Regions from separate parts of the Pantoea anthophila genome, predicted to be linked through region 1. Evidence: predicted binding sites of a transcription regulator. Region 1 holds the regulator's gene; each other region holds the start of a gene.
What was found. Region 1 encodes sigma-54, which starts transcription at its own class of promoters, with help from an activator protein. Its sites were predicted from a motif close to GTTGGCACANNTTTCGCTNT; they were not measured.
Positions count from the first base shown of each region.

Region 2: a site for sigma-54 is predicted at 2,371-2,390, ahead of glnA (glutamate--ammonia ligase). Genes of this name have one in related genera too.
Region 3: a site for sigma-54 is predicted at 1,330-1,349, ahead of glnK (P-II family nitrogen regulator). Genes of this name have one in related genera too.

Region 1 covers NZ_CP110473.1:3,521,257-3,526,053, reverse strand. Annotated here, with positions in the region: gene rapZ (RNase adapter RapZ) at 1-784, opposite strand, end outside; gene ptsN (PTS IIA-like nitrogen regulatory protein PtsN) at 832-1,311, opposite strand; gene hpf (ribosome hibernation promoting factor) at 1,462-1,749, opposite strand; gene rpoN (RNA polymerase factor sigma-54) at 1,771-3,204, opposite strand; gene lptB (LPS export ABC transporter ATP-binding protein) at 3,253-3,978, opposite strand; gene lptA (lipopolysaccharide ABC transporter substrate-binding protein LptA) at 3,984-4,535, opposite strand; gene lptC (LPS export ABC transporter periplasmic protein LptC) at 4,510-4,797, opposite strand, start outside.
Region 2 covers NZ_CP110473.1:97,092-101,888, reverse strand. Annotated here, with positions in the region: gene yihX (glucose-1-phosphatase) at 1-67, opposite strand, end outside; gene typA (ribosome-dependent GTPase TypA) at 278-2,101, opposite strand; gene glnA (glutamate--ammonia ligase) at 2,540-3,949, shown strand; gene glnL (nitrogen regulation protein NR(II)) at 4,088-4,797, shown strand, end outside.
Region 3 covers NZ_CP110473.1:2,951,908-2,956,704, reverse strand. Annotated here, with positions in the region: gene OJ965_RS16380 (SmdB family multidrug efflux ABC transporter permease/ATP-binding protein) at 1-1,142, shown strand, start outside; gene glnK (P-II family nitrogen regulator) at 1,401-1,739, shown strand; gene amtB (ammonium transporter AmtB) at 1,774-3,060, shown strand; gene tesB (acyl-CoA thioesterase II) at 3,109-3,972, opposite strand; gene OJ965_RS16360 (YbaY family lipoprotein) at 4,163-4,720, shown strand; gene OJ965_RS16355 (MGMT family protein) at 4,754-4,797, opposite strand, start outside.

The sequences.
Region 1 (4,797 bases):
CCAGCTGCTCGGCGATATAGACTGAGCGGTGTTTACCGCCGGTACAGCCAATCGCCACGGTAAGATAGCTACGGTTGTTGGTCTCCAGCATCGGCAGCCAGAGTTCAAGATAGCTGCGTGTCTGGTAGATAAAATTATGCACTTCCGTGTGGCGGTCGAGGAAGGCCGCGACCGGGCGATCGAGGCCGGTCATCGGGCGCAGTTTCGGATCCCAGTGGGGATTGGGCAGAAAGCGCACGTCAAACACGTAGTCCGCGTCGATAGGGATGCCATGTTTGAAACCAAAGGATTCAAATACCATGGTCAGCTCGCGTTCACGCTTGCCCAGCAGGCGGGTGCGCAGCATCTCGGCCAGTTCATGCACCGACATCTCTGACGTATCAATGATCAGATCGGCGCGCGAACGCAGCGGCTCCAGCAGATCGCTCTCTTCATCAATGGCACTCTCCAGCGACAGATTTTTGCTGGAGAGGGGGTGCAGACGACGCGTATCGCTGTAGCGGCGAATCAGCGTGTTGCGGTCGGCGTCGAGAAACAGCAGCTGAGGTGAAAAGGAGTCGGGCAGATTATTCAGTGCGGTTTCAAAAATTTCGGGGGATTCAGGCATATTGCGCACGTCGATGCTGACCGCCGCCGAAATATTCCGCTCTGCCAGTGAGTTCGCTAACTCCGGCAGCAGCACCACCGGCAGGTTATCAACACAGTAGAACCCCATATCCTCCAGCGCACGGAGTGCCACTGACTTCCCCGAGCCTGAACGACCGCTAACGATCATCAGCACCATGACCTTCTCTCCCGTTTTAAAACCGGCACCCGGCCGGTAAAGACGCGTTACAGCTCTGTCTGGTTTTCCGTAATAATGGCATAAAGCTCTTCATCACTCTGCGCAGCGCGCAGCCGGCGGCAGACCGTTTTATCGGCCAGACGCTTTGCCACCAGTGAAAGGGTGTGCAGGTGTGTTTTGCACTGGTCAGCCGGAACCAGTAAGGCAAACAGCAGATCGACCGGCTGGTTATCGACGGCATCAAACGCAATCGGCTGTTCGAGGCTGATAAAGACCCCGACCGCGCGCAGCGTATCCTCCTCCAGCTTGCCGTGCGGGATCGCTATCCCGTTGCCGATACCGGTACTGCCCATACGCTCACGCGTCAGGATCGCTTCGAAAAGCGTCTGGTGCGGCAGGTTGAGCTGCTTAGCGGCCAGTTCGCTGATGATTTCCAGCGCACGTTTTTTGCTCTGGCAGTGTACGCCACTGCGTGTGCAGTCAGGCGAAAGCACCGTGCTCAATTCCAGTGTAAGATCGTTGTTCATTATCGTTTCACTTGCGGGTTCACCAGGCCATTCACCGCCGGCGTCTTCTGACGTGACGGAAAATGACGCCTGCCAGATGACAAAACGGGGCGGATTATCCGCCCCATCCTGTCGGCTCAGTGCGCCAGGCGCGCGTAGCCAGCATGAAGGTTAGTGTTTTTTCAGTTTATCTTTATGTTTAGTCAGCTGACGGGCGAGCTTGTCGATCAGCCCGTCAATCGCCGCGTACATATCTTCCGCTTCCGACGTGGCGTGCAGCTCGCCACCGTTAACGTGGAGTGTTGCGTCAGCCACCTGCATGACTTTCTCAACTTTCAGGACAATATAGACCTGATTGATGTGCTCAAAATAGTGTTCCAGTTTGGCAAATTTAGCACTGACGAATTCACGCAGTGGTGGCGTAATTTCAACGTGTTGCCCGGTCAGGTTCAGCTGCATAGGTCTTCCTTCTCATTTCTGTCAAACCAGCTGTTTACGCTGGTTCGATGGCGGGATGGATAAAGACTCACGATATTTTGCGACGGTACGCCGTGCCACCATGATCCCCTGATCGGACAACATGGAGGTCAGTTTACTGTCGCTCAAGGGTTTGGCTGGATTTTCCGCCGAAATTAATTTTTTCACCAGCGCACGAATCGCGGTAGAGGAGGCTTCGCCGCCCCCTTCCGTGTTGACGTGGCTGGAGAAAAAGTACTTCAGTTCAAAAATACCGCGCGGACTGTGCAGATACTTCTGCGTGGTCACGCGGGAGATAGTTGATTCGTGCATCTCAACGGCCTGAGCGATATCAGCCAGGACCATCGGGCGCATAAACTCTTCCCCCTGCTCGAAAAACGCCTGCTGCTGCTCAACGATACAGCGCGTCACTTTCAGCAGTGTATCATTGCGGCTTTCCAGACTCTTAATCAGCCAGCGTGCTTCCTGCAGGTTGCTGCGAATAAACTGCGTGTCGCTGTCGTTACGCGTGGTGCCGCCCATCGCCGCATAGTGCTGATTGATCTTCAGGCGGGGCAGGCTGTCGGCGTTGAGTTCAACCGTCCAGCGGCTGCCAACCTTGCGCACCAGCACATCGGGAATCACATATTCCGGTTCGCCGGTGTTGATCGACTGGCCGGGACGCGGGTCCAGCGACTGAATCAGCAGCATCGCCTCTTTCAGCACCTCTTCTTTGAGGCGCGTTACCCGCATCAGGCTACGGAAGTCGTGGTTGGCCAGCAGGTCGAGATGCTCACTGACAATCAGACGTGCTTCGGCCAGCATGGGCGTGTCGGGCGCATATTGTGACAGCTGAACCAGCAGGCAGTCGCGCAGATCGCGCGCACCCACGCCAATCGGGTCAAAGCGCTGGATGCGTTTCAGCACCGCTTCAACCTCATCCACCTCCAGCTCGTCATTGCCGATACTGTCGAGGATCTCCTCAAGCGAAACGGTGAGATATCCGGTGTCATCGATAGCATCGACGATAGAGGTCGCAATCGCGCGATCGGTATCACTGAACGGCGTCAGGCCGACCTGCCACATCAGATAATCCTGCAGGGACTGCGTCGTTTCACCCTGGTAGACCGGTAGCTCATCATCCTGATAGTCCGTTCCGGTGCCGGAAGGTGTGCCAGCGGTGTAGATCTCATCCCAGGTGGCATCCAGCGGCAGTTCATCGGGCATCTCTTTTTGCTCAAGCGCTTCGCGGGTATCCAGCGCCTCCGCTTCTGCAGCGTCCCGGGAGTCAATCTCGTCGTGCGGGTCCGTCTGCTCAAGCAGGGGATTACTTTCCAGCGCCAGCTGTAGCTCCTGCTGGAGTTCAAGCGTAGAGAGCTGCAGCAGACGAATCGCCTGCTGCAGTTGGGGAGTCATTGCCAGCTGTTGGCTGAACCTGAGTTGTAAGCCTTGCTTCATAGACAGGATGATAGTTCCCAGGTAAATAGCGGTCTTAACGACACCTTATCAGAGTCTGAACTCTTCACCCAAATAAACCCGCTTAACCTGCTCATCCGCAAGAATTTCATTGGGTGTGCCGTGCGCGATCAGGTGGCCCTGGCTGACGATATAGGCCCGCTCACAGACCGCTAACGTTTCACGCACGTTATGGTCGGTAATCAGTACGCCGAGGCCGCTGTCACGCAGATGCTCAATGATCTTCTTAATGTCGATAACGGAGATAGGGTCAACACCGGCAAAAGGCTCATCCAGCAGAATGAACTTAGGATTGGCGGCCAGCGCACGCGCGATCTCAACACGGCGGCGTTCGCCGCCGGAGAGGGCCTGGCCCATGCTGTCGCGCAGGTGCTCAATGTGGAACTCTTCCATCAGCTCGCGGGCGCGATCCTGGCGTTGCTCTTCGGTCAGATCGTCACGGATCTGCAGCACCGCCATCAGGTTATCGTAAACGCTGAGGCGACGGAAAATGGAAGCCTCCTGCGGCAGATAGCCGATGCCACGACGCGCACGCGCATGCAGCGGCAGGATGCTGATGTCTTCATCGTCAATCACGATACGGCCCGCGTCACGCGGCACGATGCCGACCACCATGTAGAACGTGGTGGTTTTACCGGCACCGTTCGGGCCCAGCAGGCCGACAATCTCGCCGGATTTCACCTGCAGACTGACATCTTCTACCACGCGACGGCCTTTATAGGCCTTCGCCAGGTTTTCTGCGATTAATGTGGCCATAGCTATCAGTTACTCTTCTTCTCGCTGTTGGACGACGCTTTATCCTGAAGTTGCGACGGCACCAGTACGGTAGTGACGCGCTTGTTCTGGCCCTGGCTGAAAGCCTGCATCTTCTGCTCTTTCACCAGGTAGGTAATGCGATCGCCTTTGATATTGCTGTCCTGCTGCTCAATAAACGCATTGCCGGTCAGTTCAACGAAATCGTTAGCCAGTTCGTAATGCAGTTTTGCGGCATGGCCCTGAACCGGTTTGCCGCTGTCCTGCATCTGATAGAAGGTGGCAGGATTACCGTAGGCATCGACGATGGTTTTCTTACTGTCGCCGCCCGGACGGGTGACCACGACTTTATCTGCCGTAATTTTGATGGTGCCCTGCGTCACAATGACGTTGCCGGTAAAGGTCGCGACATTGCCCTGTAAATCCAGCGCCTGATTCTGCGAGTCAATATTAACGGGTTTGTCCGAGTCACCGGTCAGGGCCAGCGCTGGAACGCTGGTCGCCAGCAGCACGCTGGCCAGTAAAAGCTTCAGGCTATTTTTGTTCATTTTGAATTTCATAAGAGGTTTTGACCTTCTCGATTAACTCGGCGTTTTTTGTCCGTAAATTGCCGCGCATTTTCATGCCGGTGGAGTTAAAGCTGCGGCCATACAATGTCACCTGGTCATCCGAGGTAACGTCCTGGGTCACCAGATTGATCTGCGCGTTATCTGTTTTGATCCGCTCCAGCTGAGAATCCTGCGTCAGCGTGTTGAGCTCAACATGGCCATAAAGATAAAGCATACGATCTTTAGTGAGCTTTGCCTTATCCGCGCGTAACGT
Region 2 (4,797 bases), 480 kb from region 1:
AGACGCCCAGCACGCGGTTAAAGTCGATATCGATAATCACATTGCCTAAATCAAAGATATACAGCATGGTGCGCCTCCTTCGGTTCCCTGGAGTATTCACTCTAGCGGCAAAAACGCAGGCTGAACAGCCAGCACCGGAGAGAAAAGCGTAAACGGCAGCGGGTGGGCAAAAAGCGTGTCACAGCAGACAATAATTGGCTGGCCCGGCGGGCAGGCGCGGAATCGCAGGCAAAAAAAAGCCCCGCATGGCGGGGCTCTTTATTACGCTAAAGCGTGATTACGCGTCTTTAGGACCACGTGAAGCACGTTTACGGTCGTTTTCGGTCAGATGGCGTTTACGGATACGCACTGACAGCGGAGTCACTTCTACCAGTTCGTCATCATCGATGAACTCGATAGCCTGCTCCAGCGTCATTTTCTGCGGTGGAACCAGGGTGGTGGCTTCATCTGTACCGGAAGCACGCATGTTGGTCAGCTTCTTACCGGTCAGACAGTTCACGGTCAGGTCGTTAGAACGGCTGTGAATACCGATGATCTGGCCTTCATAGACTTCTGCACCGTGACCCAGGAACAGCTTACCGCGATCCTGCAGACCGAACAGGGCGAACGCAACCGCTTTACCCTGACCGTTAGAGATCAGGACGCCGTTCTGACGCTGACCCACTTCGCCCTGACGAATGTCGTCGTAGTGGCTGAAGGTGGAGTAAAGCAGACCGGTACCGGAAGTCATGGTCATGAATTCGTTACGGAAGCCGATCAGACCACGGCTTGGGATCACGTAGTCAAGACGTACGCGGCCTTTACCATCCGGATCCATGTTTTTCAGGTCGCCTTTACGCTCGCCCATGGCTTGCATAACGGAACCCTGATGCGTTTCTTCGATATCCAGCGTGACGTTCTCGAATGGCTCCTGTTTACGGCCTTCGAATTCACGGAAGATAACTTTCGGACGGGATACCGCCAGTTCGAAACCTTCACGACGCATGTTTTCGATCAGAACAGATAGATGCAGCTCACCACGACCTGAAACGCGGAATGCGTCCGAGTCTTCGGTTTCTTCAACGCGCAGTGCCACGTTGTGAACCAGCTCTTTGTTCAGACGCTCCAGGATCTGGCGCGACGTCACGTACTTACCTTCTTTACCGCAGAACGGTGAGGTGTTGACGTTGAAGAACATGGTTACGGTAGGTTCATCGACGCTCAGGGCTGGCAGCGCTTCCACATTCTGCGTGTCACAGATGGTGTCAGAGATGTTCAGCTCACCCAGACCGGTGATAGCAATGATATCGCCCGCTTCAGCCAGATCGCTGTCGATACGCTCAAGACCCAGGTGAGTCAGGACTTTGCCGACTTTACCGTTACGGGTTTTGCCTTCGCTATCGATGATAGTGACCTGCTGGTTAGGCTTCACTTTACCGCGCTTGATGCGGCCGATGCCGATCACGCCCAGGTAGTTGTTGTAGTCCAGCTGCGAGATTTGCATCTGCAGTGGCGCTTCAACTTCAACCTGCGGAGGTGAAACGTGGTCAACGATGGCCTGGTACAGCGGGGTCATATCGTCAGCCATGTCGGTGTGGTCAAGACCTGCAATACCATTCAGCGCAGAGGCGAAAATGATAGGGAAGTCGAGCTGCTCATCAGTCGCATCCAGGTTAACGAACAGGTCAAACACCTGATCCACAACCCAATCCGGACGTGCGCCCGGGCGGTCTACCTTGTTGATAACCACAATCGGCTTCAGACCATGCGCGAACGCTTTTTTGGTCACGAAGCGGGTTTGCGGCATAGGGCCATCCATCGCATCTACAACCAGCAGCACCGAGTCCACCATGGACATGACGCGCTCAACTTCACCACCGAAGTCGGCGTGTCCTGGGGTATCAACGATGTTGATACGGTAGTCATTCCACTTAATGGCGGTGTTTTTTGCGAGGATGGTAATCCCACGCTCTTTCTCCAAATCATTGGAGTCCATCACGCGCTCGGTTGCTTCGGTACGGGCATCAAAAGTACCGGATTGTTGCAGCAGTTTGTCAACCAGGGTGGTCTTTCCATGGTCAACGTGCGCGATGATGGCGATGTTACGCAAATTTTCGATCACAGCTTTGCCTCAGGCATTAGAAATAGCGCGCTATTGTACACGGATTAAGCGGAAGACTGAACACGATCACACTTTTCACTGAAAGATTATTGCATTGACGCAAATTCGCACTGTTCCCGGTGCAGAAAATGCACTAAGTTGGTCCTATGCACCAAATTGGTGCCTGTAAATTCACTTTCAGCACTGTTATGGTGCACTAAAACCATCGTGGTGCAGCCGCATTACGACAAAAAGGTGCATCATAAGGCGATTTAAGCAACATCAAAAAAGTTGGCACAGAATTCGCTTTATCTGTAACAAGCGTAAACGCCAGTCAGATGTCGGTTGAAGAGCGTGCCGGAAAAGAGTGGTCAGGAATTCCCTTTCCCGCCACGCCCTCCGGAAACGACGTTTCCTCGCCATGTAGATAATGAAAGACCATTTCCAGGAGAGTTGAGTATGTCCGCTGAACACGTTCTCTCGATGATGAACGAGCATGAAGTTAAGTTTGTTGACCTGCGTTTTACCGATACCAAAGGTAAAGAACAGCACGTTACGATCCCTGCTCACCAGGTTAACGCTGACTTCTTCGAAGAAGGCAAAATGTTCGATGGTTCGTCTATCGGCGGCTGGAAAGGCATCAACGAATCAGACATGGTGCTGATGCCTGACGCTACCACGGCGGTCATGGATCCTTTCTTCGAAGATTCTACGCTGATCATCCGTTGTGACATTCTCGAGCCAGGCACCATGCAGGGCTACGACCGCGATCCACGTTCTATCGCCAAACGCGCTGAAGATTTCCTGCGCTCTTCCGGTATCGCCGATACCGTCCTGTTTGGACCAGAACCTGAATTCTTCCTGTTCGATGACATCCGTTTCGGTTCATCGACTTCCGGCTCACACGTTGCTATCGACGATATCGAAGCGGCATGGAACACCGGTAAAGAGTACGAAGGCGGTAACAAAGGTCACCGTCCAGGTCTGAAAGGCGGCTACTTCCCGGTTCCACCGGTTGACTCATCACAGGACATCCGTTCTGCCATGTGTCTGACCATGGAGCAGATGGGTCTGGTGGTTGAAGCGCATCACCACGAAGTGGCGACCGCAGGTCAGAACGAAGTGGCGACCCGCTTCAATACCATGACCAAAAAAGCTGACGAAATTCAGATCTACAAATATGTCGTTCACAACGTCGCGCATGCTTACGGTAAGACCGCGACCTTTATGCCGAAGCCAATGTTTGGCGACAACGGTTCAGGCATGCACTGCCACATGTCACTCTCTAAAGGTGGCCAGAACCTGTTCGCGGGCGATAAGTACGGCGGCCTGTCTGAAATGGCGCTGTTCTACATCGGCGGTATCATCAAGCACGCTAAAGCGATCAACGCCCTGGCGAACCCGACCACCAACTCCTACAAGCGTCTGGTTCCGGGTTACGAAGCACCGGTTATGCTGGCTTACTCTGCCCGTAACCGTTCTGCGTCTATCCGTATCCCGGTAGTGGCCAGCCCGAAAGCGCGTCGTATTGAAGCGCGCTTCCCGGATCCAGCGGCTAACCCATACCTGGCGTTCACCGCACTGCTGATGGCTGGCCTTGATGGCATCATCAACAAAATCCACCCTGGCGATGCGATGGATAAAAACCTGTACGACCTGCCACCTGAAGAAGAAGCTGAGATTCCAAAAGTTGCAGGCTCGCTGGAAGAAGCGCTGAATGCACTGAACGAAGATCGCGAGTTCCTGACCCGCGGTGGTGTCTTCACTGATGAATCTATCGATGCTTACATCGAACTGCGTAAAACTGAGATGGACCGCGTTCGCATGACGCCACACCCGGTTGAGTTCGAGCTGTACTACAGCGTTTAACTGATCAGACGTTTTTGTTGCCGTGGAAACTTTTAGCCCATCTTCGGATGGGCTTTTTTCTCCGCGAATTCACCGTTCATTCTCCCGCTTTTCGGCTTAAACACCAGAACGCACCTATTTAGTGCAGAGGAACGTTGTATGGCAACTGGCTCTCTGCCCGACGCCGGGCAGATTCTCAACGCTTTAATCAACAGTATTTTGTTGGTGGATAACGACCTGGTTATTCATTACGCCAACCCGGCGGCGCAGCAATTACTGGCGCAGAGCTCACGCAAGTTGTTCGGCACGCCGTTACCGGATTTAACCGGCTACTTTTCGCTGAATATTGAGGTGATGCGCGAGAGTCTTGAGGCTGGCCAGGGATTCACTGACAGTGAGGTCACGCTGGTAGTCGATGGTCGCGCACATATTATGTCGCTGACCGCACAGCGTTTACCCGATGGCTTGATTCTGATGGAAATGGCGCCGATGGATAACCAGCGTCGCCTCAGTCAGGAGCAGTTACAGCACGCCCAGCAGGTGGCAGCACGCGATCTGGTTCGCGGCCTGGCCCATGAGATAAAAAATCCGCTGGGAGGATTGCGCGGCGCGGCACAGCTTTTATCACGCGCCCTGCCCGATCCCTCGCTGAATGAATATACCAGGGTCATTATTGAACAGGCCGACCGGTTGCGGAATCTGGTGGATCGTCTATTAGGGCCACAGCAGCCGGGGATGCACATTACCCAGAGCATTCACCAGGTGGCTGAGCGGGTGGTCAATCTGGTGTCGATGGAGCTGCCGGAGAATGTCTCCCTGGTGCGGGATTACGATCCCAGCCTGCCGGAACTGCCGCACGACCCTGACCA
Region 3 (4,797 bases), 570 kb from region 1:
GCGGCATGAGCGTGATCCAGCAGTTTCGTCAGCAGGCCCGCTTCGGCGAGCGGATGGGCGAGGCCAGTCGCTCTCACTACCTGGCGCGGATGGAAACACTGCGTCTCGACGGCTTTCTGCTGCGCCCGTTGCTGAGCCTCTTTTCCGCAATGGTGCTGTGCGGCCTGCTGGTCCTGTTCAGCTTCTCCGTGCCCGGCGTTTTTGAAGTCGGTGTGCTTTATGCCTTCATCACCTATCTGGGACGCCTGAATGAGCCGCTGATTGAGCTGACCACACAGCAGTCGATGTTGCAGCAGGCGGTGGTCTCCGGTGAGCGCATCTTCGAACTCATGGATGCCGCGCAGCAGCAGTATGGCGACAGTCAGCAGCCGCTGGCTTCCGGCCGCATTTCGCTGAACAATCTGAGCTTCGCCTACCGTGAAAACCGCGATGTACTCAGTGACATTAATCTTGAGGTGGCGCCACGCGAATTTGTGGCGCTGGTCGGACATACCGGCAGCGGCAAAAGCACGCTGGCAAACCTGCTAATGGGCTACTACCCGGTGACGCGCGGTGAAATCCGCATTGATGACCGGCCGATTGGGCATCTGAGCCATAGCGTGCTGCGACACGGGATCGCCATGGTGCAGCAGGACCCGGTGGTGCTGGCGGATACGCTGCTGGCCAATGTCCGGCTGGGCCGTGATATCAGCGAAGAGGCGGTCTGGACGGTGCTGGAACAGGTCCGGCTGGCGCCCCTGGCGCAGGCTCTGCCGGAGGGGATTCACACCCGGCTGGGTGAGCAGGGGAATAACCTGTCTGTCGGGCAGAAGCAGCTGCTGGCGCTGGCGCGGGTGCTGGTCGATCTGCCGCAGATACTGATTCTGGATGAAGCCACGGCTAATATTGACTCCGGCACGGAACAGGCGATTCAGCAGACGCTGGCCAGGCTGCGTCAGCACAGCACGCTGGTGGTAATTGCTCACCGTCTCTCCACCATTATCGACGCCGACAAAATCCTGGTCCTCCATCGCGGCCGGGTGGTCGAGCAGGGCACGCACCAGCAACTGCTGGCGATGCAGGGCCGCTACTGGCAGATGTATCAGCTTCAGCAGGCCGGGGATGATCTCGCGTCGGGCGTGCCTGCCACCGCGGAAGCCTGACCTGCACCTTTTTTGCGCAGCTTTATCGGACTAATCTGTATAAATGCACTCCTTTGACGCCTGAAGCACCAAAGGAGTGCATCCCGATGCGCTGACCGGCTTTCTCCTTTTCCCCCTTTTCAGAGCCACTGCAGAGCCTCACCTTGCTCCATCCCGCCTGACCCACTGATTATCACCGCTTTTACTAACTGGCACAGCCTTTGCTTATCTCCCTGTGTGTCCGTAAACGTTACCTATTTACTCGCTGGAGGGGATCCAATGAAGCTGGTTACCGTCGTAATTAAGCCATTCAAGCTGGAGGATGTGCGTGAAGCTTTGTCCTCTATCGGCATTCAGGGACTGACCGTCTCCGAAGTGAAAGGGTTTGGCCGCCAGAAGGGGCACGCCGAGCTCTATCGGGGCGCAGAGTACAGCGTGAACTTCCTGCCGAAAGTCAAAATTGATATCGCTATTGCCGACGATCAGCTGGACGAAGTTGTGGATGTTATCAGTAAAGCGGCTTACACCGGAAAAATTGGCGACGGTAAAATTTTCGTGGCTGAACTGCAGCGCGTCATTCGTATTCGTACCGGCGAGACCGACGAAGCCGCTCTGTAATTACGACTCAGTATTGTGATGGGATGGAATAAAAATGAATAAAGTTCTGACTAAGCTGGGCCTGACCAGCCTGGCACTGTTACCATCGCTCGCGATGGCTGCGCCTGCCGTTGCGGACAAGGCTGACAACGCATTTATGATGATTTGCACCGCGCTGGTGCTGTTTATGTCAATTCCAGGGATTGCGCTGTTTTACGGCGGTCTGATTCGCGGTAAGAACGTGCTGTCGATGCTGACGCAGGTGGCCGTCACTTTCTCGCTGGTGTGCGTCCTGTGGATGGTCTACGGCTATTCACTGGCGTTCAGCGAAGGTAACGCCTTCTTTGGCGGATTTGGCTGGGCCATGCTGAAGAATATCCAGCTGACCGCGGTAATGGGCAGCTTCTATCAGTATATCCACGTTGCATTCCAGGCCTCATTTGCCTGCATCACCGTGGGCCTGATTGTGGGTGCCATTGCAGAACGCATCCGTTTCTCAGCCGTACTGATCTTCGTCGGTGTCTGGCTGACGCTGGCTTACCTGCCTATCGCGCATATGGTATGGGCAGGCGGTTTCCTGGCGCAGGATGGCGCGCTGGACTTCGCCGGCGGTACCGTCGTGCATATCAACGCCGCGGTAGCGGGTCTGGTGGGCGCGTATCTGGTTGGCAAACGTGCCGGCTTTGGTAAAGAAGCTTTCAAACCTCATAATCTGCCGATGGTCTTCACCGGCACCGCGATCCTCTATGTAGGCTGGTTCGGCTTCAACGCCGGTTCTGCCTCAGCAGCAAACGAAATTGCTGCACTGGCGTTCCTGAACACCGTTGTGGCAACGGCGGGTGCCGTACTCTCATGGACCTTTGGCGAATGGGCGGTGCGCGGTAAGCCTTCTCTGCTGGGCGCCTGTTCAGGCTTTATCGCCGGACTGGTCGCGATTACCCCAGCCTGTGGTTATGTTGGCGTCGGCGGTGCACTGATTATCGGTCTGGTTGGCGGACTGGCGGGTCTGTGGGGTGTGACCTCTCTGAAGAAATGGCTGCGTGTGGACGACCCCTGCGATGTGTTCGGCGTGCACGGCGTCTGCGGCATTGTTGGCTGTATCCTGACGGGCGTGTTTGCCTCCTCTTCACTGGGCGGCGTCGGTTATGCGCAGGGTGTGACCATGGGCCATCAGGTCTGGGTTCAGCTCTTCAGCGTCGGCGTCACAATCGTCTGGTCTGGCGTGGTGGCCTTCATCGGCTTTAAACTGGCCGATCTGATTGTCGGTCTGCGCGTACCGGAAGAGCACGAACGCGAAGGTCTGGATGTTAACAGCCACGGCGAGAACGCTTACAACCAGTAATGCGTGAGAGTATAAGCAGTGAAAAAGGGCGAGCTATCGCCCCTTTTTTTATTCGCTTCGCTGGCGCATCACCCCTTCCTGCACCGTAGAGGCGACCAGCACCCCCTGCTGATTGTAAAACTCACCCCGTACGAATCCCCTGGCACCTGACGCTGAAGTACTTACCACGCTGTAGAGCAGCCACTCGCTGAAGTCGAACGGACGATGGAACCACATTGAGTGATCGATCGTGGCGACCTGCATATCCGCCTCTAAAAATCCTTTGCCGTGCGGCTGCAGCGCAACCGGCAGGAAATTGAGATCCGACGCATAGCCGAGCAGATACTGATGGATGCGCAGATCGTCAGGCAGCGGACCGTTGGCCCGGATCCAGACCTGGCGCTCAGGCTTGTCCACATGCCCGCGCAGCGGATTGTGAATCTGCACCGGGCGGATCTCCAGCGGACGTTCCGCGATAAATATCTCCCGCAGTTTTTCCGGCAGCATGTGCGCCATCTTCTGCGCCATCGCCTGTTCCGTGACCAGATTTTCCGGTCCTGCCACCTGTGGCATCGTATTCTGATGCTCAAAGCCACTTTCCGGTGACTGGAATGAGGCAGTCATATAAAAAATGGGCTGACCATTCTGTATTGCACTGACCCGACGGGCGCTGAAACTTTTGCCGTCACGCAGGGTTTCGACGTCGTAGATAATCGCTTTCTGGCTGTCGCCGGGCCGCAGAAAGTAGCTGTGAAAGGAGTGAATCGTCCGATCGGTCGCGACGGTTTGCTTTGCGGCATAGAGCGCCTGACCCACCACCTGACCGCCAAACACCTGGCGCAGGCCAAGATCTTCACTCTGGCCGCGATATAAACCTTCTTCCAGTTTTTCCAGATTTAATAAATTCAGCAGATTTTGCAGTGCCTGACTCATGGCGCGTTCCTCAATATAGTGACCTGCTCAGTGTGAAAGATCGGACCAGTTGACGTCAATCAGACTTTCCGCTTTGCCTGTGCCAGGCAAAATTTCATTTTTGTGCCAACATTAAGGACATACGGCGAGTGAAACGCTGTAAGCAGGATTCGCTGCCGACAATCATTTTGATCAAATGGAGACGACATCAATGAAACTGTGGCATGTGTTCAGTGGGGTAGTTATGGCGGTTGCTGTTGCGGGCTGTGCCGACAAGAGTAAACCTGTGCCAACACCAACGTTGGGTTCTGCGGTAGCCGGACAGACGGCGGCGATTGCGCAGCCTAACGTCAGCGGTTCAGTCTTTATTCGCCAGCGCATCGCGCTGCCGCCGGATGCGGTATTAACCGTGACGCTGTCGGATGCGTCTGTTGCCGACGCCCCTTCAAAAGTGCTGTCACAACGCGTGGTGCGGACGGAAGGCAAACAGGCGCCGTTCCAGTTTGTGCTGCCGTTTAACCCGGCTGACATCCAGCCAAATGCACGCATTCTGTTAAGCGCCGCCATCGCGATCGACGGCAAGCTGGCCTTTGTCACTGACAGCGTAAAACCGGTCATCAATCAGGGCGGCACCAAAGCTGAACTGCTGCTGGTACCGGTGCCTTCAATGGCGATGCCAACCCAGCCAGGCGCAGCGACCACCGTGCCTTCGACATCACCGACTCAGGTCACGCCTTCTGCGGCGGTGCCTGCACCAACCCGTCTGTAATGTACAAACGGGGCGGCAGAGCCGCCCCGTTTTTCAGCCATCGAATCGCCAGCGATACGTTTCAAGATTAAGCTCAC